DNA from 4 places in the Peribacillus sp. V2I11 genome. Region 2 is predicted to be linked to each of the others. Evidence: riboswitches for the same ligand, from Rfam matches in the RefSeq annotation. Region 2 holds a riboswitch; each other region holds the start of a gene.
What was found. Region 2 has a riboswitch for S-adenosylmethionine ahead of QFZ73_RS24385 (YezD family protein). Riboswitches for the same ligand answer to the same signal wherever they lie in the genome.

Region 1 (8,053 bases), 1.8 Mb from region 2:
CCTTCCCTAACACTATTTTTTTCTAATTCATAAAATATTATTACTATTAATTTGGTTGCAACGTGAAAAATTTCAAATAGTAAATTTTTTCTCCACAATCTTTCTTCATTCATCTTTTGTGTAGGGAATCACTAGTTTGATTTTTTCTGCACTTGTGTATAAACTTTCTAAGTGTTCCTTAATATTGAAATCCGCTCAGTTTAAAGAAGTTCAACAAAAAGAGTGTAAATCCTTATTGGATCAACACTCCCGTTAGCGCCGTAACATTCAGCGTTATTTTTTTTGGTTTGCTTTCATTAAAAAAGAAATTTTTTGCTCATCTGTATTTTGGATCTGTTCCAGGTGATTAATAACTTGCTCTTGCCGATGTAATGAATGGTTTTGACTTAACTTCGCTTTCCCCTCTATCTTGTTGATTTTTATTTTGAAGCCTTGAATTCCTTTGTTCATTCCAGCGAGAACATCGGCGCGAGCCCGGCAGATTACCGGGTTCATGCCTCAAGGCTGCCTAAGTAAATAAAGTGTCTAACTTTATGGGGTCACTTCATCGTCACAGCTCTTTAATGAACTGACGCACCTTTTACTTTACGTACAATCTTTTACAATCTGAAGAGTAACTGCCAATATGAAAGCTCCGTTCCGCTCTTTAATTCTTGCATCAGAGGGCTGAATAAAAATTGGGCTTATATGTGATTTTTTAATCTCTTTTCCATCAGTTCTGCCATTTGTTTCGAATTTGTATTTCCTTCATTTTGTAATTTATCAATGATGTTAATATAATCCGTTTCATTTCTGTTCTGACTTAATTTATAAGCAGCCTGAATATCTCCCACCTTAATCTTAAATCCAACTATACCTTCGGTTCACTTTCAGAGATGAGGAGAAAGTTTATCCCATAAAACAGGATTTTCACGATTTTCTTCATATTTTTCCAGCATTATTGTTAATTCTTCTATTAATTCATCTTTCTTTAAAATGCTTGCGTTACCCTATACATGGACGGCTTGATAATTCCATGTTGGAACTTCTTCATGCCCATACCAAGAAGAAGAAATGTAAGCGTACGATCCCTGAAACAGATTTCAAATGTTCTCCACTGAGGATTTCCATAAGCCAAATGCCCAGTAATATAGTAATCATCACCTTTTTTATTTAACCCCAAAGGCAAATGAGTGGCAATTGGTTTTCCTTGTACTGTTGTGACAATCCTGCCAAAAGAGTTTTTTTGAACAAAATCCCAAATTCTTATAATATTTTGGAATATACACCTTTCAAAAAAAGTTATATGAGTGTTTTGGTCATTATAAGGTCCATTTGTTCTTCATCACCCATAAAAAAGGAGTGGGCTCCAGTTTGAACAAACCCCAGTTTCTTATAAAAGGCAATAGCATTTTCATTTTTTTCCCATACGCCTAGCCAGATTTTCTTTTTATTACTTTCCATCGCAATTTCCATAGCTTTATTTAGCAGATATTTACCAAGCCCATGTTTTTGAAATTTTTTCTTTATATAAATCCTCTCGATTTCAAGTGATTCAGCACCCATTTCTTCAGACTGAGCATCATTGGTATTGACCTTTAAATATCCAGTGACTTCATTATCAAAATAAACAAAAAAGAATTGCGAAGAAATATTGGATAATTCTATTTCTAATTGTTTTAAGTTAAATGCCCTTTCCAAATAGACATTCATATTTTCGGGTGAATTCTGATGCTTAAATGTCTCATTAAATGTTTCATAACTAATTTCTTGAAGTTTGCATGAATCTTCAAGGGTACACTTTTTTATATTTATAGTCATATATGTCGCTCCTTTATATAATCAATAATTTCTCTTGTTTCCCTTTTTTACAAATTCCCAGTCTTTTTCTATATTTTTTCTTACTCTTTTAAGAAGGTTGAAAATGGTTTCTACTTCTCTTTCGGAAAATCCCTCTAATGCAACGATATTGGAATAATCATTTTCTCTTTTTATAAAAGGATAAACATTTTTCCCTTTTTCTGTTGGAAAGAGTTTGTTAATTTTTTTGTTATGTTTATCTTCTTTCTTTTCAATAAAGCCATTAATTTCAAGTTTTTTTATAGCACGAGCCGCTGTTGTTCGATCTACTTTTATCATCTCAGCTAACTTTTCTTGAAAGATTCCTGGGTTTTCACATATTCGCACAAGGTACAAATACTGCCCTTTTGTAAGGTCATATTCTTTAAATTCTATATTACTTATAGAATCTAATGCCCTTGCAATCATTCCAATTTCACGAAGAATTTCATTCATAATTTACTCCTTAATACATATTTTTGTTGCAAATGCAATAAAAATGTCATATATTAAATTTAACCTAACTTTGTTGCATTTGCAATAAAAAATAATGATAAAGAGGTCGAGTAAAGTGAAATATGTTTTTTATGTATTAGGAATTTTAATATTAACCCTTGGTATTTCTTTCACTATACAATCAGACCTTGGAACTTCACCTTTTGATGCACTTTTGGTAGGACTGTCCATAAATGTGGGGCTTACTGTGGGAAGTTGGGAAATAATAATAGCTTTAATATTGATAGGTTGTAATTCATTATTAAAAAGGCAAAGACCAGAAGTTTTGGGGTTGTTAACAGCATTTATAACGGGTATTGGTATTGATATGTGGCTTTTTTTATTGCACAATTTGATAACACCTGAACTATGGTACAGCAAATTTGTTTGTTTTGGAATCGGCTTAGTTGTTATAGGATTAGGAACTGCAACATATTTACACACAAATTTTGCACCCATTCCAGTTGACCGATTAACATTAATCATACAAGAATTAACTAGAACAAATATATTATTTTCGAGAACATTCATTTACCTCGTATTCTTGATAATGGCCATGATTTTACATGGACCCATTGGCGTTGGAACTTTATTAACCGTTTGTTTAGGGGGGCTAATACTTAATTACTTTATGCCATTTACTGAAAAAGTGTTAGACCGCATATTAATACACTCTAGTACATCACCAAATTATGATAAAGATAAAAAGCATTCAATATAGAATGCTTTCAGACTGTAGACAAACTCGATGAAAATCGAGTTTGTCTATTTTTATGGCTTGTACAATTTGGACGTTGATTTCCACTCCAGGCACTCGCTTTCCGCGGGCGGTCGGGAAGCCTCCTCGGCTTTCGCCTGCGGGGTCTCCCCTAGACGCGCTTTTCCCGCAGGAGTCTCGTACCTTCCGTTCCAATCAACTTTGTCTTACCTTTTAGATAGAACACTTTTGCCTGGAGTCATTTTTGTTTTAAAATAGAAGTATTAAAACTTGAGGTGATGAGGATGCTTTCTAAACATGATTCTATTCAGCGAGATTACTTTAGATCAACTGGTGCCACCGAACCATTTGGTTCGTAAAATGGAGGCTGCCATTGACTTCACTTTCATTTATGACTTGGTGAAAGATATGTATTCAGAGGTAGGACGCCCAAGTATTGATCCAGTTATTTTAGTTAAACTGACTTTCATTCAATATACCTTCGGTATTCGTTCCATGCGTAAAACGATTGAAGTAGTTGAAACCAATATGGCTTACCGTTGGTTCTTAGGCTATGGTTTCCATGATAAAGTACCTCATTTCTCTACGTTCGGGAAAAATTATGAGCGACGCTTTAAAGATACAGACCTATTTGAACAGATTTTCTATCGCATTTTAATGACAGCTGCTAATAAAAAGTTAATAAGTGCTGAACACGTTTTCGTGGATTCCACACATGTGAAAGCCAGTGCGAATAAACGGAAATTTGAAAAGAAAATCGTTCGTAAAGAAACACGAGCGTATCAAGGACGTCTTCAAGAAGAAATCAATCAAGATCGTGAAAACCATGGAAAAAAGCCTTTTCCACTAGATAAATTTGATAAAGAAGAGACCAAAGAGATTAAAGAAAGTACAACGGATTCTGAGAGTGGCTACTATGTGAAAGATGAACGAACAAAACAGTTTGCCTATTCATTCCACGCGGCCGCAGACCGCAACGGTTTTGTATTGGGAACGATTGTAACACCTGGAAATACACATGACGGTCAGATCTTAGAGCCACTAGTTGAACAAGTGATTGAGAAAGTTGGAAAACCGGAAGCCGTTGCCGCAGATGCAGCTTATAAAACACCAGCGATTACAAGCTACCTATTTAACAAAGAAATCATACCGGCTTTACCTTATACACGTCCTCGCACCAAAGAAGGATTTTTCCGCAAACAGGACTATGTATACGATGAACATTTTGATTGTTACCTTTGCCCTTCGGGCGAAACTTTAAAGTACTCAACAACAAATAAAGAGGGCTATCGCGAGTACAAATCGCCAAAACAAATTTGTACAACATGCTCATTTTTATCTCGGTGTACAGAAAGCAAAGACTGTCAAAAAGTGGTGACACGGCATATCTGGCAAACACATGTGGAAGAAGCAGATCATCTGCGTCATCATCAAGATGTAAAACCTATATATGCAAAACGTAAAGAAACGATTGAGCGTGTATTCGCAGATGCAAAAGAAAAGCATGGTATGCGTTGGACTACTTTAAGGGGACTTAAAAAATTGTCGATGCAGGCGATGCTTACTTTCGCTGCCATTAATTTAAAGAAGACGGCCAATTGGACATGGCGAGGTCCAAAAATGGCCTAACATAGTGGGCTCGTAGAGCCCCAATCTCTTAACTTTAGGCGAAAATTCAAAGGGAATTTCAAAAGGGGTTCAGAATTTTTTAATTTCGAACCCCTTTTGTCTACAAACTGAAAGCATTCAATATAGAATGCTTTTTAATTTTCTTGTTCAACTATCCTCCCCCTCTATAAAAATAAGCTGCCTTAAAGACAGCTCTGATCTTCAGCTGACGCCCCCGTTAACTTAAGACCATTCCTTCACAAACTCTTTTTCAACTTAGTAACGATTTACGAAACATTCATTAGAAATATACTTATTAATAAGATTGCCTAATAGGACGGATACGATAAAGGCAGGGAATTTAGTAAATTTGTACAAGCATGTTTTTCTTTTTCTCATATATATAGTAGAAAAAGGAGTGATAAATATGAAATTTTGTCAAAATATATTATGCCGTCATAATCCATTCTGCGGTCATAATCCATTCAGTTGCCATAAGTCATCCAGCTGCGATAAGTCATTCTGCTGCGATAAAGGAAAGGACAAGGGGCATAAACGAAAAACATTATCGTCAATCGGACAAGCATGTCAGACTCGAGGAGAAATAAGTGAGTTTTTAAGAACTTCTATCCTAGGTTCACTCATTAGATTTACTACAACCGCTGAACCATTTACACCTATATTTGCAGAGTTACGAAGTTTTGATGCTGTTACCGGACAAGTGATAGTTAATGACAGGGTAATGGGTAATCTTACTATTAACATCTCATCTATTTGTTCCGTTACAACTGTTTGTTCCGCTACACCGCAACGGATATTTAATGCTTAATAAGACTTTATAGTGGATTGAGAAAAAAATAAAAAACTTCCTAAATGGAGATGGGGGTCAGGAAGTTTTAAATTTCTACAAATCCTGGAATCCTTTCATATTCTTCTCCATTCCAAGTAGGATAAAAAAGACAATTAATTTAATTAATTGTCTTTTTGCTCTGTTGTTACTGTCATAAATGCACGGCCCCTTATATTTCGCGTGGGATCTCTACTGATAAATGGGAACAGTTAATGCTTTATTTTATTTAAAATATTTACTGAAACTAATTCACCTTTCTTAGAAAAACCATCTACTATAGTTCCATAAAACAAAAGATCTTATACGCTTGTCCGTTAGAATCAAGCATGTCGATGATTTAATTGAGGACCTGGAACAAGCAATCGCAAAGGCTACAGGAATAAAACATTTAATGAAATCATCCGTCAATTCACATTAATTGAACAATTTTGTGATTGACACTTCCATTTGGTCATGATAAGATCACTCTCGTACTATATTCACTCTGAATTTAAATTATTTCGTTTAATTGAATATAATGTTTACTCTTATCAAGAGAGGTGGAGGGACTGTGCCCTGTGAAGCCCGGCAACCGTCAGTTAATTAACTGAAATGGTGCCAATTCCTGCAAAGCAATGTGCTTTGGAAGATGAGAGAAAGGATTGTTTAACCAACCTTTCTACTCATGTGTAGAAAGGTTTTTTTGAGGAGAAAAAACTTTCCTTTCCCCTGTATACTTCGGACAAACTAACCTACTAAGAGCTGCGCCCAGCATTAATTTCAGGTCTTACAGTTACAACAATCGCTCTAGTTGGTTATACAGCTATTTCTGGGGTAATTGGTGCAGATGGTTTAGGTAATTTGTTATATCTTGAAGGGTTTCAGCGCAATAATAACGATATAACATTGGTAGCAACTGTATTAATTTTAGTCATTGCTTTTTTCATCCAATTTATAGGTGATATATTTACAACAAAAATAGATAAACGATAAGGGAGAAATGAATTATGAAAAAGTGGATATCAACTTTAGCAGTTTCCTCAGCATTAGTATTAGGTTTAGCAGCTTGCGGTACGTCTAACGGCGGATCAGATTCTTCAGACAAAGAAAAGAAAATCCTTGTGGGTGCATCAAACATTCCGCATGCTGAAATTTTAGAAGAGGCAAAGCCATTATTAAAGGAAAAGGGAATTGATTTAGAAATTAAAACATTCCAAGATTATATTATACCGAACACAGCGTTAGCTGATGAAGAGATTGATGCAAATTATTTCCAACACGTTCCATATCTTAAATCAGTGTTAAAAGAGAATCCAGACTATGACTTTGTAAATGCGGGTGCTATTCATATTGAGCCAATCGGTATTTACTCAAAAAAGTATGATAGCTTAAAAGATCTTCCAAAAAACGGTACAGTTATTATGCGTAATGCTGTAGCTGAACAAGGACGTATTCTATCTATTTTTGAAAAAGAAGGCGTTATTAAGCTAAAAGAAGGCCTCAATAAAACAGAAGCTACTATTAATGATATTGTAGATAATCCTAAAAACTTAACTTTTAATGCAGATATAGAAGGTGGCCTATTACCTCAAATTTATAATAACAACGAAGGTGATGCGGTTGTTATTAATGCTAACTATGCGTTAGATGCAGGGTTAGATCCGCTTAAAGATCCAATCGCTCTTGAATCGGGTGAAGATAATCCATATGGAAACATTATCACTGTACGTAAGGGTGATGAAAATAAAGAGACAGTAAAAGCGTTAGTAGAAGTACTTCACTCTAAAGAAATACAAGACTTCATTACTGAAAAATATAAAGGTGCAGTCATACCTGTATCTAAATAAAAAAACCACCCTTTCATGAACTATATCCCGAATAATGGACATTTCGAAAAAGGTCCCTTATTCGGGGTTTTTCTATGTCTATACACTAGAAAAGCAAAAAATTGGTTTACATAAAAGCAGCTTATTGGAAGCTACCAAAAAACTTAACGCGTAAATACTTAACTAAACTCAAAGCATAGAACCCATCTTTGAAGATGGGCTCTATGCTTTGTAAAAATGTCCTTTTACGAACGGTAGCAGCTATACCGCCCATTTCGGAAATTTTATACACTAAGAGAATTCCAACCTAAAAAGTCGATTTCCTTTACGTTAAGGAATCGACTTTTTTTACTTTTTCTAAACAACTAACGCACCCGTTAGTTTAAGTACAATCTTTCACAAATTGATATCTATCCTTGGAATTTAATACAACAAAAAGGTTCTAGAACCAAAGCCTTTTTTGTTTAATTTACCTTTTAAATCCACCTTCTGAATGAATAATCTAACCTGTAATCCAATCTACTTCATCGCTCATTAGAAATTTAATAGTTTTTGCAACATTTTAATGCATTAACCGTTATTTAAGAAGGAGTTAACTTTTTCTTGCTTAATAGCTAACTGTTTTTAAAAGTAAATTGGGGCTTTTGAACCAGAAAGATATATTTTTAACTATAAAAACTATGACAAAATTTTTCCGTTTTTCCTTTTTGCCTACTTGCTAAATTCAGCAAGTAAAATATTTTTAAAAGGATTAGGACT
Region 2 (8,053 bases):
GAAGGAACTCTGCCAATTTCCGTTTGGAAGGCAGCTTTGTGCCGTACAGAAGACGGCCATCAATGATTTCTTTTTTAATATATGAATATAATTGTTCGTACAAAGGTACTTCACTTAACCGATTTAAATCACAAGAAAGCATATTCATTTTGTTTCCACCTTTTAGAATAAATTTTACTGACCCCATTAATTTTATTAAAACTGACACTTTCAATGTGGTCAACTATTTTTTATACTACATCTAACAAATCTAAAAAATGAAAATATTAGGGGGAAGAGAAATGGAAAAATTATTAGGAACTGACATAGTAAAAAGAGGAATGGCACAAATGCAAAAGGGTGGCGTAATTATGGACGTCATTAACGCAGAACAAGCAAAAATCGCAGAAGCATCCGGTGCTGTCGCTGTCATGGCATTGGAAAGGGTTCCTTCCGACATCCGTGCGGCTGGCGGGGTAGCTAGAATGGCAGATCCGCGAATTGTCGAGGAAGTAATGAATGCAGTGTCCATCCCGGTCATGGCTAAAGCAAGGATTGGCCATATTGTTGAATCAAGGGTGCTTGAATCCATGGGAGTGGATTATATCGATGAAAGTGAAGTGCTGACTCCAGCAGATGAAGAATACCATATTCTAAAAAGTGATTTCACCGTACCTTTCGTTTGTGGCTGCCGTGATTTAGGCGAAGCCGCACGCCGTATTGGTGAAGGGGCATCAATGCTTCGTACAAAAGGAGAACCAGGTACGGGTAATATTGTGGAAGCTGTGCGTCATATGAGAAAGGTACAGTCACAAATTCGTAAAGTGAGCATCATGAGTGATGATGAATTAATGACAGAGGCAAAAAATATTGGAGCCCCTTATGAAATTTTAAGAGAAATCAAACGGACAGGTAAATTGCCTGTGGTTAACTTTGCAGCTGGCGGAATTGCCACTCCAGCAGATGCAGCACTGATGATGGAATTGGGAGCAGATGGCGTTTTCGTAGGGTCTGGTATTTTTAAATCTGAAAATCCAGAAAAATTCGCATCGGCAATCGTTCAAGCGACTACCTATTTCACCAATTATGAATTGATTGGCCGGTTGTCCAAAGAGTTGGGCAGTGCAATGAAAGGAATTGATATTTCCAAACTAGCTCCGGCAGAACGGATGCAGGAACGTGGATGGTAATATGTTAACTATCGGTGTTTTGGGATTACAGGGAGCAGTTGAAGAACACGTGAACCAAATCAAAGCTGCCGGCGAACAAGCAATTATAGTAAAAAAACCGGAACAGTTGCTGGAAATCGATGGCTTGATCATTCCAGGCGGAGAAAGCACGACGATGAGGAAGCTAATGGATCGTTATGGATTTATGGAACCGGTCAAAACTTTCTTCGAAGATAAAAAACCAATTTTCGGTACATGTGCAGGGATGGTATTGGCGGCCAATGAGTTGACTGGCGATGAGAAGGCCTATCTTGGACTAATGGACATTTCCGTGAAAAGGAACGGATTTGGTCGTCAAAAGGATAGTTTCGAGGCTGAACTATCAATCAAAGGACTTGATGACCCTTATAAGGCAGTTTTCATCCGCGCGCCATTTGCTGATGGAATTGGAGAAGGTGTTGAAGTATTGGCTGTTTATGAAGAGAATGTAGTGGCTGCGAGACAAGATCATGTCCTCGTCAGTGCGTTTCATCCAGAATTAACGGGTGATGATCGTTTTCTGCAACTTTTCATTGATATGGTGAAGACATCCATAAGTAAGGCCGAATTGAAAACCTGCTAAACAAATGAAGCTGTCCTATTAATAGGACAGCTTTACTTTTGAATGCTCCTAACTCTATAAAAATGCATATTGCTTGAATTAAAAATTCTTTACTTTTATAATAAAAAAATAAGTGAACACTTACTAATTTTTTAGCGTTAAAAGGGGAATGTATATGACAGCAAGAGTTGCAGTTATTACAGGAGGAGCAAGCGGAATTGGCCGAGCAACATGCTTGAAATTCGCAGCAAAAGGGGACAAGGTCGTTGTTGCCGATTTTAATGAAGAAATGGGGCAGGAAACCGTTGAACTGATATCAGCGGATGGTGGAGAGGCCATTTTTGTTAAAACGGATGTTTCTAAGCAAGAAGATGTTGAATCGTTAATCAATGAAGCAGTGGAAACATACGGAAGGATCGACATCATGTTCAATAATGCCGGCATCGGTGCAGGCGGTATGATCCTCGATCAAGATATGGAGGGTTACTTCAAAACGATTGGAGTGAACCAGCATGGAGTTGCCTTCGGAATCATGGCAGCAGGACGGAAAATGAAGGAGCTAGGTAACAAGGGTGTCATTATAAATACCGCTTCTGTGTTTGGCTACTTAGCTTCCCATGGGACTTTTGCCTATCAGGCGACTAAAGGCGCTGTAAGAATGATGACACAGACAGCAGCTTTGGAATTGGGTGCTTATGGTATACGGGTAGTGGGCATTGCGCCAGGAGGGGTTGATACTCCTATCATTCAAGGCTATAAAGATATGGAAATCATCGATAAATTGAATGCAAGTCAAATGCGCGGTAAATTAATTAAGCCAGAAGCCATTGCAAATGCCGTCTATCTATTATCGTTAGAGGAAGCGGATGCGATCAATGGAAGTGTAGTCATGGTCGATGATGGCTATGCATCTTTTAAGTGATTTTCTTAAATAGAAAAACATCGTCCCAATCAGACGATGTTTTCTATTTATGATAAATGGGAATATTGAATTCTAATAGATCAAAGGTAATATTGACCGATTGAAACCATCGGGATATCATGGGAAATAGATTGGTCAAACGGTCTTATCTTTAAAAAAGAAGGTTGATATTTTGAAAAAAGGGCAGCAAACCAAAGAACGAATCATAAATGTAGCCCGGACTCTTTTTGCCACTAAAGGTTTTGACATGACAAGAACGAATGAAATTGCCTCAGCATGCAATGTTTCCGAAGCTACTATTTACAAATACTTTGACAGCAAAAAAGATTTGCTATTGGCTACGATTACCCCTAATGAAAAAGAGGAATATGAAGATGGGACAAGCCATCTCTCTACGGAAGATCTAGTGGAGAATCATGTTTGCACCATGATAAAAAAAATTCTTGAAAATAAAGAACAGTTTTCGATATTATTTAGGGAAACACAATTCGATCAAGATATTTCAAAGCAATATGTAGATCAGATTTTCAAGCCAAATGCCAAGCATATTGAAATACAGAAGAGAATAGATAGCGGAGAGATACAATATATCTCTGATATTGTCCTATTTAATGTAGGGATCATTTCTTTCACATTGGCATTATCTACACATTATGAGATCCATCAACAAAAAAAGGAACCATATTTTACTTCTGAACGAATTAAGAGCATTGCTCAACTTTTAGTATATGGTATTCATGGTAAACAAAATCATACATAATGAAACGGTCATATTGAAGGGCATGAGCATCAAGCCGCAAATATGACCGTTTTATTTTCATTCAGAGTCTATGAAGTCAACTGGTGAATTTATTAAACCCGAGTGTAAGATTTGACTTATATTTTTCAGACTATTACGATAAATGCATATTGCACGAAATGCTTTACGAAGATTTTATCTGGAAATCATGTAACATTGGAGGGGTATTAAATGAGCGATATCGTAATTTTATCAGGAAGTCCTGCTATTCCATCAAGAACGGACATTTCACTAAAACATATTCAATCATTAGTCGAAAACGAAGGATTTACCACAGCTTATTTCTCAATTACGGATTTCTCAGCAGATGATTTATTCCAAGGGAAATACAATAGCGAAGATATCTTAAAGCTTTCAGAGAGAATTAAAGCAGCTAGAGGAATCATTATTGGTTCACCGGTTTATAAGGCTTCTTATACAGGTGTATTGAAAGCCTTGATTGATTTGCTGCCAGAAGGTGCTTTTAAGGGTAAGCCAGTGCTGCCAATCATGATAGGTGGAAGTAACAGGCATCTATTGGCGATTGACTATGCGCTTAAACCATTAATTTCAATATTAAAAGGCGAGCCGATGCAGGGCATTTATTTTGTTGATAAGGAAATAGATAAACAGAATTCAGAAAACCCGATTAATGATTTGCATTTAATTGATCGCGTCCAGAGTCAAGTTCAAGAATTTGTAGAAGCGATACAGTTAAGAAATTAATGACTTCAAGTATTCCCTTCTACAAAAGGACTGGAATTCGAGAAATTATTTTTTCAAGTAATGACAGGCGTCAATAATAGGCTTATTTATGAAAATAGACTTAATTTTTTGGAGACCTTATCTTAAAAGAAGAGTCTATTTTCGTATTTATATGAACATAAAATCATAATTTGAATAGTGTGTATAAAAGTAACAGTTCATCCATAATATTAAACCAAGTTATTTTATAAGAAAACTCCATTGACAAGGATTAAATATATGTTAATATTTAAAATAATAAAACTTATCCAGAGCGACGGAGGGAATTGGCCCTTTGAAGTCCAGCAACCTGCATGATGGATGCAAGGTGCTACCTCCAACAAAATGTTGATCATTTTGGAAGATAAGGTAAAGATATTTACCTTGGGATCTTTCCATCATGGAAAGATTTTTGTTTTTTTGAAGAATTATAGGTAAACCATAACAATGTAAGGTTGTATGGAATTATATAAATCTAAGAAATTCATTTAATCAGCGTTGAAAATAAAATATTCGCGGATTTTCTTAAAGGAGGAACTGGTTTGGATAAAGAGAATCAGCTTGAAGAAATATTTGAACGACTTCAAGAAATGCTTAATTCAATGAAATATGGATCCATTACACTTATTGTCCAGGATGGTAAAATCATTCAAATGGAAAGAAATGAAAAATTAAGAATTAAATAAGGTATCTGCTGACTAGAAAAACTAGAGGCGGGTTTAACTGATATAAGGAGAGTATTGGTTAGATTCGTCTCTTTTTCCTAGAATCATAAAAACTGAGGAAGATTACAACGGGTATCGATCAACAGTTACTCTAACCTGATACAGCAAGTTTTTAGAGGGGGCTACAAAGTTGGCTGCATTAATAAACTATGACAATTTCAACACAGGGGATTTACCTGTATTTCCTGAAGACAGTGAGACAAAAGGTGCTTTGGAAGTTCTGCAATGGGCGAATGACCATTATGGAAACAAACTGATTTATGCTTGTAGTTTTGGTATTGAAGGCATCGTGCTTACGGATTTATTGGCGAAGGTCAATCCTTCGGCAAAAATAGTTTTCCTTGATACAGATGTTCATTTTGAGGAAACTTACCAATTGATCGAGCAAGTGAAAAAGCGATATCCAAAGCTTTCGATCGAAATGAAGAAACCTGCCTTGACGCTTGAGGAACAAGCAGCGGAGTATGGGGATGAATTATGGCTTAGTGATTCCAATAAGTGCTGTAACATCCGTAAAATCATTCCGCTTACCGATGTGCTTTCAACGGCAACAGCCTGGCTTTCGGGACTGCGGAGGGAGCAATCTGAAACAAGGGCTCTGACCGAGTATATCAATAAGGATAATAAGTTCAAGTCAGTTAAAATATGTCCACTTATACAATGGACGTGGAAAGATGTTTGGCGCTACGCCCACAAAAACGGACTTCCATATAATATCCTGCATGATAATGGATATCCGAGCATTGGATGTAAAACGTGTACGGCACCTGCCTTCAATGCAGATGATTTACGCTCAGGCCGTTGGCAAGGAGCTCAAAAAACGGAATGCGGATTGCATTTATCTTAAATAAATAGAAACCATAGGGGGAAATTAGCATGACAATCAGTTTACCGCACGGAGGAACATTAATCGATCTTTGGGAACCAAAATATGATTTTAGTAAAATAACAAAGTCCATCGAAATCGATGAAATTGCTTTAAGTGATCTTGAATTGATAGGCACTGGTGCCTACAGTCCGATTAAAGGATTCTTTACAAAAAGTGACTATGAGACAGTGGTCAAGGATATGAGGCTTAGCAGTGGGCATGTATGGAGCATCCCGATTACGCTGCCTTTGACCGAAGAAACGGCAGAAACCCTTACTATAGGTGAAGAAGTAACGTTGACTCATGAAGGTGAAACATACGGGGTTCTATCCGTTTCCGATATTTACACCCCAGATAAGCAATTGGAAGCGACATTAGTATATCAAACGGATGATGAGAAGCATCCTGGAGTGAAAAATTTATATAACCGCGGGGATGTATATGTCGGCGGGGAAATAAAGTTGATCAAGAGAATAGAGCGTCCGCTATTTCAAGCTCATTATTTGGACCCAGTCGAAACAAGGAAAGCTTTTGCTGAAAAAGGCTGGGAAACGGTTGTCGGTTTCCAAACGAGGAACCCAGTTCACCGTGCACATGAATACATTCAAAAAACAGCATTAGAGATTGTCGACGGCTTATTCTTAAATCCTCTAGTAGGTGCCACTAAATCCGATGACATTCCGGCAGATGTAAGAATGGAAAGCTATAAAGTGCTGCTTGAAAAATATTATCCCCAGGATCGCGTGTCCCTTGCAGTTTTCCCTGCAGCCATGCGTTATGCAGGACCTAGAGAAGCCATTTTCCATGCGATGGTCCGTAAAAATTATGGTTGCACCCATTTTATCGTCGGACGTGATCATGCTGGTGTGGGCGATTATTATGGCACATATGATGCTCAAAAAATCTTTGGGAATTTTAACGCAGATGAGTTAGGGATCACGCTATTATTCTTTGAACATAGTTTTTACTGTAAAGCATGTGGCAATATGGCTTCCGCTAAAACTTGCCCGCACGACAAGGAAGACCATGTCATCCTGTCAGGAACGAAGGTAAGGGAAATGTTGCGTAATGGAGAAATTCCTCCAGCTACCTTTAGCCGTAAAGAAGTCATCGAGGTGTTGATCAAAGGTCTAAAAAAGAATGAAGTTTATAACTGATTGGACATAAATTGAAGGATTACATGAAGAGGGGGATTATTATATGAGTAAAAGTACGAATGTCACTTGGCATGAAATGTCATTGACCAAGGAGCTCCGCCGGAAGCAGAACGGGCATGAAAGCACAGTTCTATGGTTTACAGGACTCTCGGGTTCTGGAAAATCAACGATTGCGAACGCGGTCGCTAAAGAGTTATATAATCGGAATATTCGAAGTTATGTTTTGGATGGTGATAATATCCGCCACGGTTTAAATAAAGATTTAGGTTTTTCTGAAGAGGATCGAACCGAGAATATTAGGCGAATCGGTGAGGTTTCCAAGTTATTCGTGGATAGTGGGCAGTTCGTATTGACCGCCTTCATATCACCTTTCAGGGCAGATCGGCAGATTGTACGAGATTTACTCGATGAAGGGGAGTTTATTGAAGTATACATAAAGTGTCCGATCGAAGAGTGCGAAGTGCGTGATCCAAAAGGTCTTTATGACAAGGCGCGTAAAGGAATCATTAAGGATTTTACCGGAATCGACTCTCCATACGAAGAACCAGAACAACCGGAAATCACTTTAGAATCCGACCAATACAGCATTGAAGAGTGCGTTGAACAGGTAATCGGCTATTTGACAGCAAAGAAAGCGATCTAATCAAGGAGGAAATGTAATGGTTTACGAGAAATTTTGGTCGGAAAATCCACTAATCGCTAAAAATAAAACGGAAATCTGGAAATTGGAAAAAGACGGATTGAAGATATTCGATGATATTCCACATTACGCTGCAAATGGTTTTGAATCCATCCCTAAAGAGAATTGGGATATGTTCAAGTGGGCAGGTCTATACCTGCAACGGCCAAAAGAAGCAGGTTACTGGATGATGCGTGTCGTTATTCCCGGAGGTATCCTGACTTATGATCAACAGATAACTCTAGCTAACATCGCTAAAGATTATGGGAGGGATGTATATGACATTACAACCCGTCAAGCCATTCAATTCCACTGGTTGACCATCGAACAAGTCCCGGATATCTTAAACCGTTTGGAAAAGGTTGGAATGACTACGGCCGGTGCATGTGGTGATATCACACGTAATATCATCGGGAATGCATTGGCAGGCA
Region 3 (8,053 bases), 320 kb from region 2:
CGCTTTTTTATTCATGTACTTTCCACCTCTGATGTCTGTTTACTATCGACTTTTCTAATATATTTCGTAAGTTCAGCCGTCATTTCATAGCGAAGGAACGGAGTGATTAAATATATGCCCTTGAATTTTTCCCTTGCCGCGTCCACTAGCTCTCGCGCGATATTGACCCCTTCAATCCTTGACTTTACAGGGTCATCCCCCGCTAAAGCCATGGCCCTTCTAACATTATCAGGCAATTTGATGCCTGGGATCTCATTATGGATGAATTCGGCGTTCCGTGTGCTTGTCAAGGGCATGATACCGATGAAAATCGGGGTATCTAAATGTTTTGTAGCCTCATATACTTCCTCGATCTGCTCCACCGAATAAATTGGCTGTGTCAAAAAGGATTGAGCACCGCAGGCAATCTTCTTTTCCATCCTCAGTACGGCTTTATCCAGATATTTCACATTGGGATTAAAAGCTGCCGCAATTTTAAAATTTGCCCGTTGACCCAAACTTTGACCGGAATAGGAAAGACCTTCATTAAATTGTTTGACCATACTTATTAGATCAAACGAAGATAAATCATAAACAGAAGTGGCACCCGGGAAATCCCCTATTTTTGAAGGATCTCCAGTGATGATCAATAATTCGTTCAGCCCCACTGTCTGCAGACCCATTAAATGTGACTGCAGGCCAATCAAATTTCGATCACGGCATGTTATATGCACCATCGGCTTTATATTCAATTGGTTCTTCAGTAAATTAGCCAGTGCATCATTCGATATCCTTGGTGAGGCAAGTGAATTATCCGCTAATGTAATGGAATCGACCCCTGCTTTTTTCAAAACCTCAGCACCAATCATAAAGCTCTCTATTCCCAACTTTTTCGGTGGATCAAGTTCAACAAGAATCGTCCTTTCTGTTTTGGCCTTTTCGTACAGGGGAAGTTCCAATTCTCTATCGCTCACTTCAATTTTTTCTATTTCGCGGAATTTCGTAACTTTATCTTTCACGGGAGCCAAACTTCTAATCGCATTCTTTACAGCTTGAATATGCAGGGGAGTCGTTCCACAGCACCCTCCTATGATTGCAGCACCTTGCTCACGAAGTTCTAGGGCACTTGAACCGAAATATTCCGGTACAGCTTTATAGACGAGCCTTCCATCCACATAATCCGGGAGGCTGGCATTAGGGTATATGGCAATCGATGCTTGCTTTGGCAAACTCACTTCTTCCAAGGCCCGAATCATATGATGTGGACCGAGACGGCAATTCACACCGACAACATCGGCACCCAATTGCTCGAGTTTTTGAAAGGCTTCATTTAAATGGATTCCATTTTGAAGATTACCCAGTTCATGCATCGAAACATTTGCGATGATCGGCAGTCCAGTTTCATTTTTGACGATTTGCAGGACGGTTTCCAGTTCTTCCAAATCATAAAATGTTTCCAAGAGAATCCCATCAGGGTTTTCCATCAACAGACTGTATAGCTGTTCACGAAAACCCCGTTTTATCTCTTCCATGCTTAAATCCGATTTCCTGATACTCCGCTGTGACCCTATGGTACCAAAGACGTATGCCTTACCTTTTGCCGCTTTTTTAGCAAGAATGACTCCCTGGCGATTGATTTTGCTTACTTCATCCTCAAGTCCATACCGTTTCAATTTGTTGAAATTGGCACCGTATGTATTCGATTGAAGGATATCTGCACCAGCTTCCAAATAATCACGGTGGATGGACTCTATTTGATCTGGGTTCGTACAGTTTAATTCCTCATAACATTGATCGATGCCATTTGAGTACAATAAGGTCCCCATTGCCCCTTCCCCAACCAGCATTCTTTCTTTCACTTCTTTACGAAAATTCATCATTACACCCTCTCTCAAAAACAATCATGTTTTTGTCGTATTCTAAGAGTATGAGAGAAAAGGAAAAAAAAAACCTTCTCAAAGAAGAAGGTTTTTTGAAACATTCTCCTCATCTATCAAGCTCTGCTTGCTGGATTTAGCACCTTTGCCTAAGCTGGTTGCTGAGGTTTCTTCGGGCCAGTCCCTCCACCTCTCTCGATAAGATCATTTATATAATTTTCATAAGATTTCAAAATTTGATTATATTTAATTTACATTAATAATCTGTCAATTTCAATACCTGATCAACATTTTTTTCACTTTTGCAAAAATCATTCAATCTTTTACAGCTTGAACCCTCTTCAAGATCCTTTGTTTCCAGTCTTCCGCTAACGAGTCTAGTGTAAGTAAAGCGTTTGCGCCTTCAAGCCCATCTCGTTTATGAAGGATTACCTCTGCTGCATAATGAACTGAAATTTTTTCTTGCAAACGATCTATTAGCACGATCTCGTTTTGTTTATTTATCGTTCCTTCTTGAAGTACTCTTGCAAAATAACCAGTGAAACTCTTTTTCAGCACGAGTTCCAAAAACTTAGGTTCTTGATTGAAGTGGGAAATGGTCGAACAAGGAATCCTCCCCTGGTTAATTTGAACAATCACATCGCCTATTTGATAAATATCGCCGATATAAGTTGTTTCTTCCCTCATCCCCGCTATGGTTAAATTTTCACCGAATGCAGGGAGATCCAGCTTTTTAGAGAATTTTTCATTCCATAATGAATAATGCTCAAAGGGGTAAAAACACAAAGCCCGATCAGGACCTCCATGGAACTTTACATTACCTACCCCATCACCAATTATGCCTGATTTAGTCACTGTCACATTATCCTGTGCTTGTTTATCCATGGCTGAAAAGATATCGATATTCGAAAAAATTTCATGTTTCGGCTTCCCGGCATGAAGTGATTTGATTTTTCCATTTTCCATTTTGCATCTTCCATTCATATTTAATTTATATCAACTCATATTGTATAAATTATACTAAAAATCCATTTTATTCTGTAGTTTTTATAAGAATATAGCAAATCTGAATATGCAAAAGCCACATGCGCGGTTAAGTGGGCAAAATATCATTGATTTCCAGAAAAATTCATAGGTTAGTTTCAGTAATTTTGTTGCTATTTCAGAATTAAATATGGTAGAATATGAACACAATATATAGTCGAAAACTACAACCGTTCGCCTATATGTTGATTTTCACGATTGAATTCCTCATTGTCGCTCTTTAGGGAGCGAATTTTTTTGCCTTCATTTCAATCCATCATTTTCTTTTAATTCCATTCAGTCCCTTGCATCGTGATCCACCTACCTATTTGTACTTTTCCTTCCCTATGTAATTCTCTCCCTGTTAAGTCACTTTCATTACCTTATCAGAAGGCAAAACCCCTTGCTAAAACAAGCAGAAAGCCGAGCGACATCATGCGTCTTCCGCTCAGCTTCCTGTTTAAGCTTGTTTCTTTTTTTTCGGTGCCGCTTTCTTTCGGGTCGTCTTTTTCTTTTCCGGTTCATCATGTTTCGTACGGTCAATGGATGCCTGTAATGCCTCCATTAAATCGGTTACATTGTTGGAAACTGGTTCTTTTGTTTTGGCTGCAATCGCCGTCTGTCCCGTTTTCTTTGATTCAATCAATTCAAGTAACGCGGTTCGATAGTCATCGGTGTATTTTGACGGATCGAAAGTAGTCGTTAATTGATCTATCAATAATACGGCGGTATCGATTTCTTTTTTTACAATGGTATCATTGGCAGGGATATTCGGAACATCCGCTGTGGAGCGGACTTCATCCGGATAATGGATCGTTTCCATCACCAAGGTATTATCAACGACTCGTATTACCGCCATTTGTTCTTTAGAGCGAATGATGATTTTCGCTAACCCTACTTTATTCGACTCCTTGAGGGCCTGCCTCAAAAGGGAATAAGCTTTTATCCCTCCGTCATTAGGGGACATGTAATAACTCCGGTTAAAATAAATGGGATCTATTTCTTCAATTTTAACGAAATCCACGATTTCCACGGCTTTTTCTTCGTTTTGTTTTTTCAGTTGTTCTAGTTCATTGTCTTCCAATACAACAAACTTTCCCTTTGTATACTCAAAAGCGCGGACTATATCATCCTTCCCCACTTCTTTCTGGCATACCGGACAAACCTTTTCGTATTTAATCGGTGAATGGCATTCCTTATGCAACGTCCTCAAAGAAATATCCTTATCCTCCGTTGCAGCATGAAGTTTGATCGGAATGTTCACCAAACCGAATGATATGCTCCCCTTCCACATCGTATGCATATTCGTCACCTCATAACTTATTTTTAAAGAGAAGAACAATTTTATTATTCCACTTTGTTCAAAAAAAACCGAAAAAACAATTGCCAACTCTAACACTTCGTTTTTTTGGCAAAATAATGTTAATCAATTATTTGCGGAGGTAAATACAAAAATGAAACCGATGCTGCCAACCTATTACCCCGAAGCCCCCAACTCCAAGGATTGGCGTTATGAAGTCAAATATGACGGCTTTAGGGCTATTTTATCGATAGACTCCGATACCATAAACATTTCGAGTCGGAACGAGAAGGAATTATCACCACAATTCCCAGAAATCATTGCTTACATCAAAGATCTGGACCTGGAAGATTATCTCCCGCTTCAGATAGATGGAGAATTGGTCTGGCTTACCAATCAGGCGAAAGCGGACTTTTTTCAAATACAGTGGCGAGGACGCCTTGGGAAACAATCCTTAATTTCAGAAAAAGCCCGCTTTTCCCCATGCCGGTTTATAGCGTTTGACCTGCTTCGCATCAGCGGAAAAGACGTAGCAGCTAAACCTATGGAAGAAAGAAGGGAATTGATGTTGAATATGGGGGCAAAACTTGGCTTTTCTATGCCGCCTGATCCCAGCGATAAGGCTTTGATACAATTAATAGAGAGTTTTGACGTTTTGGATAATGCCTTGAATAAGGTCACCCTATTAGATGGTGAAGGGGTTGTCGCCAAGGAAATTCGAGGTACTTGGCAAGAAGGAAAACGTACTTCATCTTGGATTAAGGTGAAAAATTGGAAGACCGTTTCTTGTTTCATTACAGCATTGCACAAAGAAAATGGTTACGTCTCCCTCGCAGTTTTCAAAGAAGGTGCCGTAACGAAAATCGGAAGTGTTAAAAATGGACTGAGTGCTCAAGATAAAAGAATATTGCATGAACTGATCAAGCAAAATGCATCAGACGAAGACGCACAATTTTATTTTATCCATCCATCCATTTGCATCGAAGTTCAATTCTTACACGTATATGAGGAAAATGAATTGCGTGAGCCTCAGTTTTCGCAATGGCTTTTACAAACGTCTCCCGACGAATGCACCTGGGAGAAATTCGTGCTAGGCCAATACACATTTCCAGATACTGTACAAATAACTTCCAGAGATAAACCGCTTTGGATAACAGGAGGTAAACAGGTGATAAAAGTTGAATACCTGCATTATTTACGGGAGGTTTCAGCTTTCTTCTTACCCTTCTTGAAGGATAAGCTGCTTACGACGATCCGCTATCCTCATGGCACTTTGGATAAAGAAAGATTTTTCCAGAAAAACAAACCTGATTATGCGCCTGTGTTTATTAAAACGTTCATGGATGAGGATATCGAATATATGCTGTGTAACGATATTGAAACGCTTCTTTGGTTTGGTAATCAACTTGCATTGGAATTCCATGCCCCATTTCAGAAAGCGGGTAAAACACGACCCGACGAAATCGTCCTGGACTTGGATCCTCCTTCCATCGAATTTTTCTTTTTAGCGATAAAGGCCGCACAGGAAATAAAAAAGGTGATGGAATCATTAAGGATAAAAGCTTTTGTAAAAACTTCAGGTAACAAGGGACTGCAAATTCACATCCCTCTGCCTGAAGACAGATTTACTTATCAGGAGACACGCATATTCACCGACTTTCTTGGTAACTACTTAACAAGTTCTAACCCAAATGATTTTACAACGGAAAGAATGAAAATAAATCGGCATAATCGACTTTACTTGGACTTTGTGCAGCATAGTGAAGGAAAAACCATCATTCTTCCTTATTCCCCACGGGGAAATTCTTTCGCTGGTGTGGCCACACCTTTGTTTTGGGAGGAAGTGGACGAAAGTCTCCAGTTAAAGGACTATACGATTGAAACCATACCAAACAGAATAAAAAGGGAAGGGTGTGCATTTATGGATTACAGACTCGTCGATAATGGACCAGCCTTTTTGGAAGTATTGTCGTTCTTAAAACAAAAAAAGACCAACAACTAGCTGGTCTTAGGGAGTGTAAAATGGAACGTTGCTTGGAACGTATGGCACTCGCATTCCGAGGACGGTCTTTCCGCCTGTAGGGTCTACCTTCGACGCGCTTTTCCCGCAGGAGTTTCATACCTTCCATTCCAATCAACTTTGTTTTAAAAAATTCAGATAGAACCCCTTTTGTCGGCCTAATGGGGTTCGACATGGTCTCATCCCGAAACCTTTCTCAATTTTATAAATAGAATTATTACCATCATTTTTATAACAACACTTGGTTAAACTACTTGATTTTTTACTGTTTTATATGAGATGAAAATCATTGGATTGAAGAAATTTGCGACACTCCTGCCGAATAACTGGCTGGCCTAGACCCAACAGACGCTTGCTTTGATGCGGCTTGGCAGACAGCCGGCGGAAAGGGAGCGGATTTCTGAAATCAACTGCAACGTTTTTTAAATAAAAAACTGCAGGCAAATTCGCTTTTCTTCGAGTTTGCCTGCAGTCTGAAAATTTCTTTATAATTTTGTTTTCAAATAACTTTGCACTTCATCCTGCAGCTTGGCATATAAGCTTGTTTCCAATTCAAAATCCTCTTTTTCAAGCATTTCAAATTTTTCAGGCTGATCTAAGTCTATTTCAATCGACACCTTGAATTCATAGGTTGCGTTCCCGATTAAATCAATTGAATACTTTTGGCTTTCTTCATCATGGTGGACCACGCATTTAACTTTCCCGCCGTTATTGTAGACAGATATTTCATTTTCCAATGCGTTTAAACCAACAGAGCATGTTACTAGGCTTGAAGCCGACATCGCCGTTCCGCATGCATTCGTAAAGCCTACTCCCCGTTCGAATGTCCGCACATAAATGCTCCCCGGTTCCAGCTCTTTCACAAAGCTGACATTGACACCATCAGGGAAAAGCTCATTCGGTTGATTGACCTTTGTTGAAAGTTCTTCCTGCAAATCACTTTGTAAAACATCACTATCGACGAGCGTAATCAGATGTGGATTAGGAACCGCCAATGCCGAAAATAATAGGGTATCATGAAGTTCCGGCAATGATTCGTTTTGCAACTGTTCTTTAACCAAAACAAGAGGCAGATCCTTCACATTAAAACTTACAGGGGAAATTTCCACCTTGAAAGTCGGAATGCCCTCATAAATATCTTCCGTTTTTTCCACGAGTAGATTTGCCTTCATTGTCTCCACGATCATTTTATCGAGACCAAGAACGTCATTCGCGTAACGTGCAACACAGCGAAGTCCATTGCCGCACATCGAGGCTTCCGATCCATCCGCATTAAAGACACGCATCCGGCAATCAGCATGTTCACTTTTCATTACGAACAAAATACCATCCGCTCCAAGCCTCTCCCTATTGCATAGTGCCTTCGCGAAACTTTTCCGCTCTTCTTCAGTAAACGTCAGGGTCGTAGTCAATTCATCAATGATTAAGAAATCATTTCCTGAACCATGGCTTTTTAAACCTTCAATAATCATCCTGTCACATCCTCTAATATGCTGCTTATCATTTATCATTTTTTAATATTCTATATCATAGCATTTTCAAGATGGATGTGTCATCGCGTAAATCACAATAAATCCATTTTTTCCGACGAAAAAACCAAAAAAAGAGCGGTTGGAATAAGAATTGACTCATTCGAACCGCTCTTTTGAATGATTAACCGATCATACCAATGATGAAATAGACGATAAACATTCCGGCACTCACATACATCGGGGCTGACACTTCTCTCGCTTTTCCGGTTACAAGCTTCAAGAACGGGTACAGGATGAAACCGAATGCCATTCCATCGGCAATACTGTAAGTGAAAGGAATGATCGTGATGATCATGATTGCAGGTATACTCTCGGTTAAATC
Region 4 (8,053 bases), 350 kb from region 2:
GTCTTTTCGTGATTTCCAGTTTTTCAAGTTCTAGGATAAGGTTCAATTTTCCTAACTTGTGGTTGATATGGTATAGTAGTTTTTGAATATCATTTCAACCACAAGTTAAGGAGGACATAGTCGTATGAGCGTACATATTGGTGCAAAAGAAAATGAAATTGCGGAAACGGTCTTACTTCCTGGGGACCCGTTGCGTGCAAAATATATTGCTGAAACGTTTTTAGAGGATGCTAAACTTTATAATGAAGTTCGTAACATGTTTGGATATACAGGGACATATAAAGGGAAACGAATTTCTGTACAAGGTACAGGCATGGGTGTCCCATCCATTTCGATTTACGTGAATGAATTGATGAATAGCTATAATGTCCAGAAGCTGATTCGTGTGGGAACTGCAGGAGCGATTCAAAAAGATGTAAAAGTCAGGGATGTGATCCTTGCCATGAGTGCTTCCACCGATTCCCAAATGAACCGCATGACTTTCGGCGGGGTGGACTTTGCCCCAACCGCAGATTTCGAATTACTAAGAAAAGCTTATGACGCCGGCACGGCTAAAGGCTTGCAATTGAAGGTCGGTAATGTATTTACGGCCGATCAGTTTTATAACGATAATAGTGAATTGGAAAAATGGGCAAAATACCAAATACTTGCGATAGAAATGGAATCAGCAGCCCTATACACGCTTGCTGCTAAATTTGGCCGCCAAGCTTTATCTGTATTAACCATTTCCGATCACATTTTAACCGGTGAGGAAACGACGTCGGATGAGCGCCAGTCAACTTTTAACGAAATGGTTGAAGTGGCATTGGAAGCAGCTATCCAGGACTGATAATTGGATGTAAATGACAGACGGGTGACCAGGAAGAGTGATGCTGTATAATGACAGTCGGGATACAGGTTCATTTATTCCTTGGTATCCGTATTTTTGTAATGTCAGGAGATGCCTGTTGCCCTTAGAGCTTTCTCTATATTTAACGTTTACGGAGGGGTAAAAAAAATACATATGGACATAAGTTGTTATTTTTGATAACTATTATTTTTCGATTGGCATGAAAGCTGATAAAATAGAAAGAAATCGTTTATATCTATCGTCATGAAGAATGAAAGTGGTGAGGCTTCAGTGGAAGAAGAAAATCAAAAACAGCCAAAAGAGGCAGGGAAATTCATCAAAATAAAGAAGTTTACGTTCATTATGGGGATTTTCTTAGTCATATTTCTAACTGCAGGGATTACTACAATAGCCTTGACCTTTGGAGATAAAAAAGTAGAGTCATTAGCACCGGATAAACATTCGGAATTTGAAAAGCTGTATTCTACATACGATACGATAAAAGATAACTATTATGAAGAGATTGATCAAGATAAGCTGGTTGACGGGGCAATTAATGGAATGATCAAATCATTGGATGATCCCTACTCTGCTTATATGGATAAAAAGGAAGCATCGAGTTTCCATGAGAGCATCTCTTCATCTTTTGAAGGAATCGGTGCTGAGATTCAGGAGCAGGATGATCAAATCATGGTCGTCTCACCGATAAAAGGGTCCCCAGCAGAAAAAGCAGGGGTAAAACCGAATGATATCATTTTAAGTGTGGACGGTAAAAGCGTTGAAGGACTAAGCTCTTCTGAAGCTGTCTTGAAGATCAGGGGCGAAAAGGGAACGAAAGTGGATTTATCCATCTCAAGAGCTGGTGAGTCGGAACCGATTGAGCTCACCATTAAACGGGATACAATTCCGATTGAAACGGTATATGCGGAAATGCTGGATGATGGAGTTGCAAAAATTCAAGTGACCAGTTTTTCCGAACATACAGTCCAAGAGCTGAAAACGGCGCTTGAAGAAATGTCGAAGAAGGATATGAAGGGTCTCGTATTGGATTTGCGGGGAAACCCAGGGGGACTTCTTGACCAAGCTATAGAAATGGCAAGCCTGTTCGTACCTAATGGGAAAGTGGTCCTTCAAGTTGAGGAGCGCAGCGGGAAAAAAGATGTCTATAAATCGAAGAATGATGGAGAACTGAAAATCCCGGTAGTCGTGTTGATTGATGATGGAAGTGCCAGTGCTTCTGAAATCGTTGCAGCGGCTGTCAGTGAGTCTGCGGACATTCCATTGATTGGTGTCAAGTCATTTGGGAAGGGGACAGTGCAGACTGCCCAAGACTTTGAAGATGGATCTAACTTCAAATATACGGCAGCTAAATGGTTGACTCCTGAAGGCAATTGGATTCATAAAAAAGGGATTAAGCCGGATATTAATGTGAAGCTTCCTGATTATGCCAGCCTTCCGTACATTTCGCCTGATAAGGAATTGAAAGCATCCGATTCTTCGAGTGAAGTGAAAGCAGCTGAAGAGATGCTGAAGGAAGCAGGCCATGATCCAGGTAAGATAGATGGATTCTTTGATCAAGCAACCACGAATGCGGTCATAGCATTCCAAAGGGAACAAAAAATTAAAGAAACTGGCACCATTAAAGGTGATACTACCGTGAAATTGATGCAGGTCATCCGTGAGAAAATCCTTAAGAACGACACACAAGTGAAAAAAGCGGTAGAAGTATTAAAGAAAGAAATCAAATAAATGATTTTGGTCGAAAAGCCTGCCCAACGATTATCGTTGCAGGCTTTTTTGTCGTTTAATGCATAGTATTCCAATATTAGGCAGAGAATAGGGGTAATTTTCCAATGAGGTGAACTAATGAAAGAAAAGGTATTGTTCATATATCTATTGATCTTGATTCTGGCAGGCTGCACCTATGCCCCTTTACCCAAACAAAATGGAAATGCAGGTACGGAAAAAAAACTAACCAAAGAAGAGAACCAGGAAAACGTAAAAACATTTCTGTTAATTGGTGTTGATACAAGGGGAGAGCAAAAATCTCGATCAGATGCGATTATCCTTGCAAAATACTTTCCTGAGCAGGAGAAACTGAAGCTCGCTTCCATTATGCGTGATAGTTATGTGAAAATCCCCGGGAATAAATCAGTATACAACAAAATAAATGCAGCTTATTATTATGGTGGACGGGAACTGCTCAAGAAAACGATACAGGAAAATTTCGATGTCAAGGTCGATCATGTAGCGGTAATTGACTTCCAGGGTTTTGTGAAGATGGTCGATTTACTTGCACCTGATGGTGTAGAGCTGAATGTGGATCAGGAAATCATTGATGATATGAGCATTCAGGCAAGCGTAGGTAAAAATGTTTTACATGGTGAGGAACTATTGAAATATGTCCGTTTTAGACATGACGATGAAAGTGATTTTGGAAGGGTAGAGCGTCAACAAGAAGTAATGGTTCAATTAAAAACAGCGTTTATAAATCAAATCTCATCCTTCGAAGGGATGGCAGCCCTTCCTAGTATCATCGAACAAGGACTCTCGTACTTGGATACAGATATTGGACTGAAAACAATAATGGAAATGGGTCCAAAAATAGTCTTCCATACACCGGACACCGTCGAAACCTTAAGGGTTCCAGTGGGGGGAAGCTTTAAAGATGAAATATATCCCCAGTCCGGAGCTGTTTTGGAAATGGACTACACTAAAAATAAGAAGGCACTTCAGGAGTTCTTTTCAAAATAATAAGAATTTCCAATTCTCATTTGTTATCGAAAACATCCTTATATTAAGTGAATATGTTCGAATTCACTTAAATTATTGTAGTATATACCTCGCAAGAATAATCATAATCGATCATTTTTAAAAAACGAGAGGGATACGAAATCCTTCTCGTTTTTTATCTCCAATAAAGGAGCCTGGATCAATTAACAAAATGCGGAATGTTTTTGATGAAATCCGGTGTTATGATGCCATTTTCGGTAATGATGCTTGTAATTAGATGATTCGGTGTAACGTCAAAGGCTGGATTGAAAGTCTTCACGTTTTCCGGAGCGACCCTTACACCTTGAATGAAGGTGATTTCCGCTTCATTCCGTTCTTCGATCGGGATGGATGTGCCGGATTCGATAGATAGGTCGAATGTGCTTGATGGTGCGGCCACATAAAAAGGGATACCAAAGTGCTTGGCTAATATGGCCAATCCCAATGTCCCGATTTTATTGGCTGTATCACCATTAGCCGCAATCCTGTCGGCCCCGACGATAATTCCATTTATTCGTTTCTGGTGAATCGTATGGGCAGCCATATTATCAGAAATTAAGGTGACATCAACCCCGGCTTGCATCAATTCCCAAGCAGTCAAACGCGCCCCTTGCAGGACAGGCCTGGTTTCACAGGCGTACACTTTTAGCGGAAAGTCCCTTTCCTTAGCCAGGTGGAAGGGAGCCAAGGCTGTGCCATACCGAGCTGTGGCAATTCCCCCAGCGTTGCAATGCGTTAGAATGGAATCTCCTCTAGTGAATAAGGATAAACCATGTTCCCCTATTTTCCTGCACATTTCTTCATCTTCAGCAAAGATTGCTTTAGCCTCCGATACAAGTGCTTCCTTGGCAGTTGAAATGCTTTGCGCAGCTTGCAAGGTGTTCTCCATCCTCCTTAAAGCCCAAAAAAGGTTGACTGCAGTTGGCCGAGAAGAGGCGAGTTTTTCGATATGCCCCGTTACATTTTTCTTGAATTCCCCTAATTCAGCGGTTGTTTCCTGTTTGGCACCAAGTGCAACACCAAATGCTGCCGTCAGTCCAATAGCTGGGGCACCGCGAACTTTTAAAGACAAAATGCTGTCATATACATCATCAACAGAATGAAGTTCTATAAATTCAGTTAGGGAAGGAAGGGCTTGTTGATTTAATAATGTAATATGGGTATCATCCCATTGTACCGAATATGGTAAGGGTGCTAGTGTAGTCATGTGCAGGTCTCCTTTTAAATGGTTGAATAAGATGGCAGTGTACGTTGCTTCAACGCTTCAATGACAGCTGGAACATCCAATTCTTCCCGTTTTTTAATTAAAAATGCACCAATTTCCAATGTTTCCGTTTTGGCAGCGATCCTTGTTTCTTTATCTTCAATGATGTTTAAATCGGCAACATGGGAAAGGCCGATGGTTCTCCGAATCAGTTCACAGCCGGCAAAACCGAATGCATCTTTTTTGAATTTTGTCAGTAAATAAGGCAGATAACCCTTAACATGGCGGAATGGGCTTTTATTTTGGCCTTCCCATAATTCGGTATAGGTTTCTTCAAAGGCATTCCAAAATTCATGAAGGTGTGAGAAAATCTCTTCCTTTCCTGCGCCATTTCGTATAATTGCCTGGAAGAGAAGGTTGGCGGTGTATTGACCAAGGTCAAAACCAACTGGCCCATAAAAAGCGAATTCCGGATCAATAACCTTTGTTTCAGTTTCACTTGCAAATATACTTCCAGTATGTAAATCTCCATGAAGCAAGGCTTCCTGCTCTGTTTCAAAGCTTTGTTTCAGCTTAGCGACCTCAAGTATCACTTCTTGATCATTCCATATATTTTTGGCGGCATCGGTCAATTCCACCTCGAAATCTCCCGGGAGTTCCTCAAAAAATGGATCCGTGAAAATAAAGACCTCAGTGATTTTGCAGAGTTCCGGATTCGTGAAATGTCGGGCCACTTCCTTTTTCGCAGATGGTTCTAAATGATAATCGGATGTATAAAATGCCGTCTTCGCAACATACTCACCAATATGCTGTGAAAGAAATGGATATGAATCGCCATCGATCAATCCTGTTCTAACGATTTTCAAGTGAGATAAATCCTCCATGACTGTGATGGCAAGCTGTTCATCCGAATAATAGACTTGCGGTACGAATTCGGGGCAATAACTTCTGAAATGAATCAGCGCATTCGCTTCAATGGCCGCCCTTTTCAATGTCAGCGGCCAGCTTTCACCAAGTACCTTGGCATAAGGGACCGCTTGTTTGATGATTATCCCTTTATTTGTGACTGTGTCTGTAATATGAAAAACATAATTTAAGTTTCCATCGCCGATTTCTTTACATGTTAAACTTGCATCCGCATTGACCAACCCAAGTTTTTTTGCAAGGGTTATAGCTGTTTCGTTTGTCAATCTCTTAAAATTTGAACGGTTTTGAGTCATTCTTTTCCCCTCCAGATTCAAAATAAGAATAAAAAAGCCTCTTTCATATAGAAAGAGGCAGAAGTTTTGGCTTCGGACCTCTTATCTTCCAGAAAATGAATTCTGGTGGAATTAGCACCGTGCTCTGTGGATTTTATAATCCGGCGGTGAATCCGCCCCATTTCACAATGGTATTACAGTCGGTTGCTGGGCTTCATAGGGCCTTTATCCCTCAGCCTGCTCTTGATAAGAGTAAATGTTTTCTGAAATTTTAATCTTCGGGAAAATAATATCAACATTTTAAATAGTTTGTCAATGGGTAAATTAATAAAAATCAGGGCGGCGATCTTCGAATACAGGTATTTTATTACGGGCTTCCGTAACTTTATTGAAGTCCAAAGTGCCTGTCAGGAGTTCGTTTCCTTCTCCGGCTTCACTAATGATATTCCCCCATGGATCAATAATCAAGGAATGACCCGCAAATATATTATTGACATCCGAACCTGAACGATTAACGGCTACAACATAGGCTTGGTTCTCGATGGCACGGCTAATCAATAAGGCCCTCCAGTGATCCAGTCTCGGCTTTGGCCATTCAGCCGTAACGAATAGAACTTCCGCGCCTTGAACGGTATGTGCTCGCTGCCATTCGGGGAAACGGATGTCATAACAAACGAATCCAGCACATATTTTTTCATCAAGAGTAAATAAACCATCTTTTTCTCCTGGCTGCAGGAAAAGATGTTCATCCATTAACTGAAATAAGTGAAGCTTATCATATTCTTTAATGAGATTTCCATGTTTATCGATGATGATCATGGTATTATAGATCCCTTTGCTTGTCTTTTTCGCAATGGAACCGCCTATTATGTGAATCTGGTGTTTCTTTGCCTGTGTTTAAAAAAATTCAATCGTTTTTTCTGCCTCTTGATCAGCAATCTCATTTAACCTGGTCAAGTCGTATCCGGTCGTCCAAAGCTCTGGTAAAATGACGATATCGGGTCTGACCGTGCTGCTTTTTCCATCCATTGTTCTGCAACCTGAAAATTGATATCTGGTTGCCCGAAGGCTATATCCATTTGAATACAAGCTATTTTCCACTTCATCTTTTAAAACCCCCACATGTAAAAAATGCTTTACAAGACTATGATAAACATATATCATTTGTGACTAGAATTTCAAGAAATTTCAGAGAAGGTGTATAAATGGTGCAATTTGAAAAATCCAGACAGCTTCAGGCCCTGCCCAAGCAGTTTTTTGCTTCACTAGTCGCAAAAGTCAATGCGATCACGGCGCAAGGACATGATGTCATTAATTTAGGCCAGGGAAACCCTGATCAGCCGACGCCAGAACATATCGTGAAAAGTTTGCAGTCTGCCGCTGAAAAAACGATTAATCATAAATATTCACCATTCCGGGGACATCAATATTTAAAAGATGCTGCTGCCGTCTTTTATGAACGTGAATACGGTGTCAAGCTGGATCCGAATAGTGAAGTGGCGATTCTCTTCGGGGGAAAGGCAGGTCTTGTCGAACTGCCGCAGTGTTTATTGAATCCAGGTGATACGATCCTTGTTCCAGATCCAGGCTATCCGGATTATCTTTCCGGTGTTGTTTTAGCCCAGGCAAAGACCGAACTGATGCCCTTGACAGAAGAAAATGATTTTCTTCCGAAATACAAAGACATACATAAAGAGGTTCTTGATAAAGCCAAAATGATGTTCTTGAACTATCCCAATAATCCTACAGGTGCTTCTGCAACTGAAAGTTTCTTTGATGAAACCGTCTCCTTTGCAAAAGAGCATTCAATTTGCGTGGTCCACGATTTCGCCTATGGGGCGATAGGATTCAACGGAAAAAAACCGATAAGCTTTCTCCAGGCGGAAGGAGCGAAGGATGTAGGAATAGAAATATACACACTATCGAAAACATACAATATGGCAGGGTGGAGAGTCGGCTTCGCAGTGGGGAATAAGAGTGTAATAGAAGCTCTTGAACTATTACAAGACCATCTTTATGTGAGTCTCTTCCCGGCGATACAAGAAGCTG

Region 1: linked by a shared signal. The riboswitch ahead of QFZ73_RS15550 (ABC transporter permease) and the one ahead of QFZ73_RS24385 (YezD family protein) in region 2 are both predicted to bind S-adenosylmethionine.
Region 3: linked by a shared signal. The riboswitch ahead of QFZ73_RS22890 (bifunctional homocysteine S-methyltransferase/methylenetetrahydrofolate reductase) and the one ahead of QFZ73_RS24385 (YezD family protein) in region 2 are both predicted to bind S-adenosylmethionine.
Region 4: linked by a shared signal. The riboswitch ahead of mtnK (S-methyl-5-thioribose kinase) and the one ahead of QFZ73_RS24385 (YezD family protein) in region 2 are both predicted to bind S-adenosylmethionine.

The regions. Positions count from the first base shown of each region.
Region 1 is NZ_JAUSYW010000001.1:3,194,139-3,202,191, reverse strand. Features, by position in the region: partial or broken gene QFZ73_RS15580 (FMN-binding negative transcriptional regulator) at 274-468, opposite strand; partial or broken gene QFZ73_RS15575 (FMN-binding negative transcriptional regulator) at 684-1,268, opposite strand; gene paiA (spermidine/spermine N(1)-acetyltransferase) at 1,282-1,800, opposite strand; gene QFZ73_RS15565 (MarR family winged helix-turn-helix transcriptional regulator) at 1,822-2,274, opposite strand; gene QFZ73_RS15560 (YczE/YyaS/YitT family protein) at 2,390-3,034, shown strand; gene QFZ73_RS15555 (IS1182 family transposase) at 3,329-4,660, shown strand; SAM riboswitch class I at 6,014-6,124, shown strand; partial or broken gene QFZ73_RS15550 (ABC transporter permease) at 6,228-6,461, shown strand; gene QFZ73_RS15545 (MetQ/NlpA family ABC transporter substrate-binding protein) at 6,476-7,315, shown strand; gene QFZ73_RS15540 (serine hydrolase domain-containing protein) at 8,006-8,053, opposite strand, start outside.
Region 2 is NZ_JAUSYW010000001.1:4,984,471-4,992,523, forward strand. Features, by position in the region: gene pdxR (MocR-like pyridoxine biosynthesis transcription factor PdxR) at 1-148, opposite strand, end outside; gene pdxS (pyridoxal 5'-phosphate synthase lyase subunit PdxS) at 282-1,169, shown strand; gene pdxT (pyridoxal 5'-phosphate synthase glutaminase subunit PdxT) at 1,171-1,770, shown strand; gene QFZ73_RS24370 (SDR family NAD(P)-dependent oxidoreductase) at 1,925-2,671, shown strand; gene QFZ73_RS24375 (TetR/AcrR family transcriptional regulator) at 2,844-3,431, shown strand; gene ssuE (NADPH-dependent FMN reductase) at 3,642-4,175, shown strand; SAM riboswitch class I at 4,456-4,564, shown strand; gene QFZ73_RS24385 (YezD family protein) at 4,736-4,879, shown strand; gene QFZ73_RS24390 (phosphoadenylyl-sulfate reductase) at 5,061-5,765, shown strand; gene sat (sulfate adenylyltransferase) at 5,795-6,943, shown strand; gene cysC (adenylyl-sulfate kinase) at 6,987-7,586, shown strand; gene QFZ73_RS24405 (nitrite/sulfite reductase) at 7,603-8,053, shown strand, end outside.
Region 3 is NZ_JAUSYW010000001.1:4,667,807-4,675,859, reverse strand. Features, by position in the region: gene metH (methionine synthase) at 1-15, opposite strand, end outside; gene QFZ73_RS22890 (bifunctional homocysteine S-methyltransferase/methylenetetrahydrofolate reductase) at 12-1,856, opposite strand; SAM riboswitch class I at 1,963-2,061, opposite strand; gene QFZ73_RS22885 (MOSC domain-containing protein) at 2,172-2,822, opposite strand; gene ku (non-homologous end joining protein Ku) at 3,340-4,182, opposite strand; gene ligD (DNA ligase D) at 4,334-6,181, shown strand; gene dapF (diaminopimelate epimerase) at 6,685-7,671, opposite strand; gene QFZ73_RS22865 (NCS2 family permease) at 7,853-8,053, opposite strand, start outside.
Region 4 is NZ_JAUSYW010000001.1:4,634,347-4,642,399, forward strand. Features, by position in the region: gene deoD (purine-nucleoside phosphorylase) at 125-829, shown strand; gene QFZ73_RS22690 (lmo1851 family serine protease) at 1,121-2,578, shown strand; gene QFZ73_RS22695 (LCP family protein) at 2,696-3,583, shown strand; gene mtnA (S-methyl-5-thioribose-1-phosphate isomerase) at 3,762-4,808, opposite strand; gene mtnK (S-methyl-5-thioribose kinase) at 4,823-6,025, opposite strand; SAM riboswitch class I at 6,104-6,257, opposite strand; partial or broken gene QFZ73_RS22710 (carbon-nitrogen family hydrolase) at 6,329-7,110, opposite strand; gene QFZ73_RS22715 (pyridoxal phosphate-dependent aminotransferase) at 7,210-8,053, shown strand, end outside.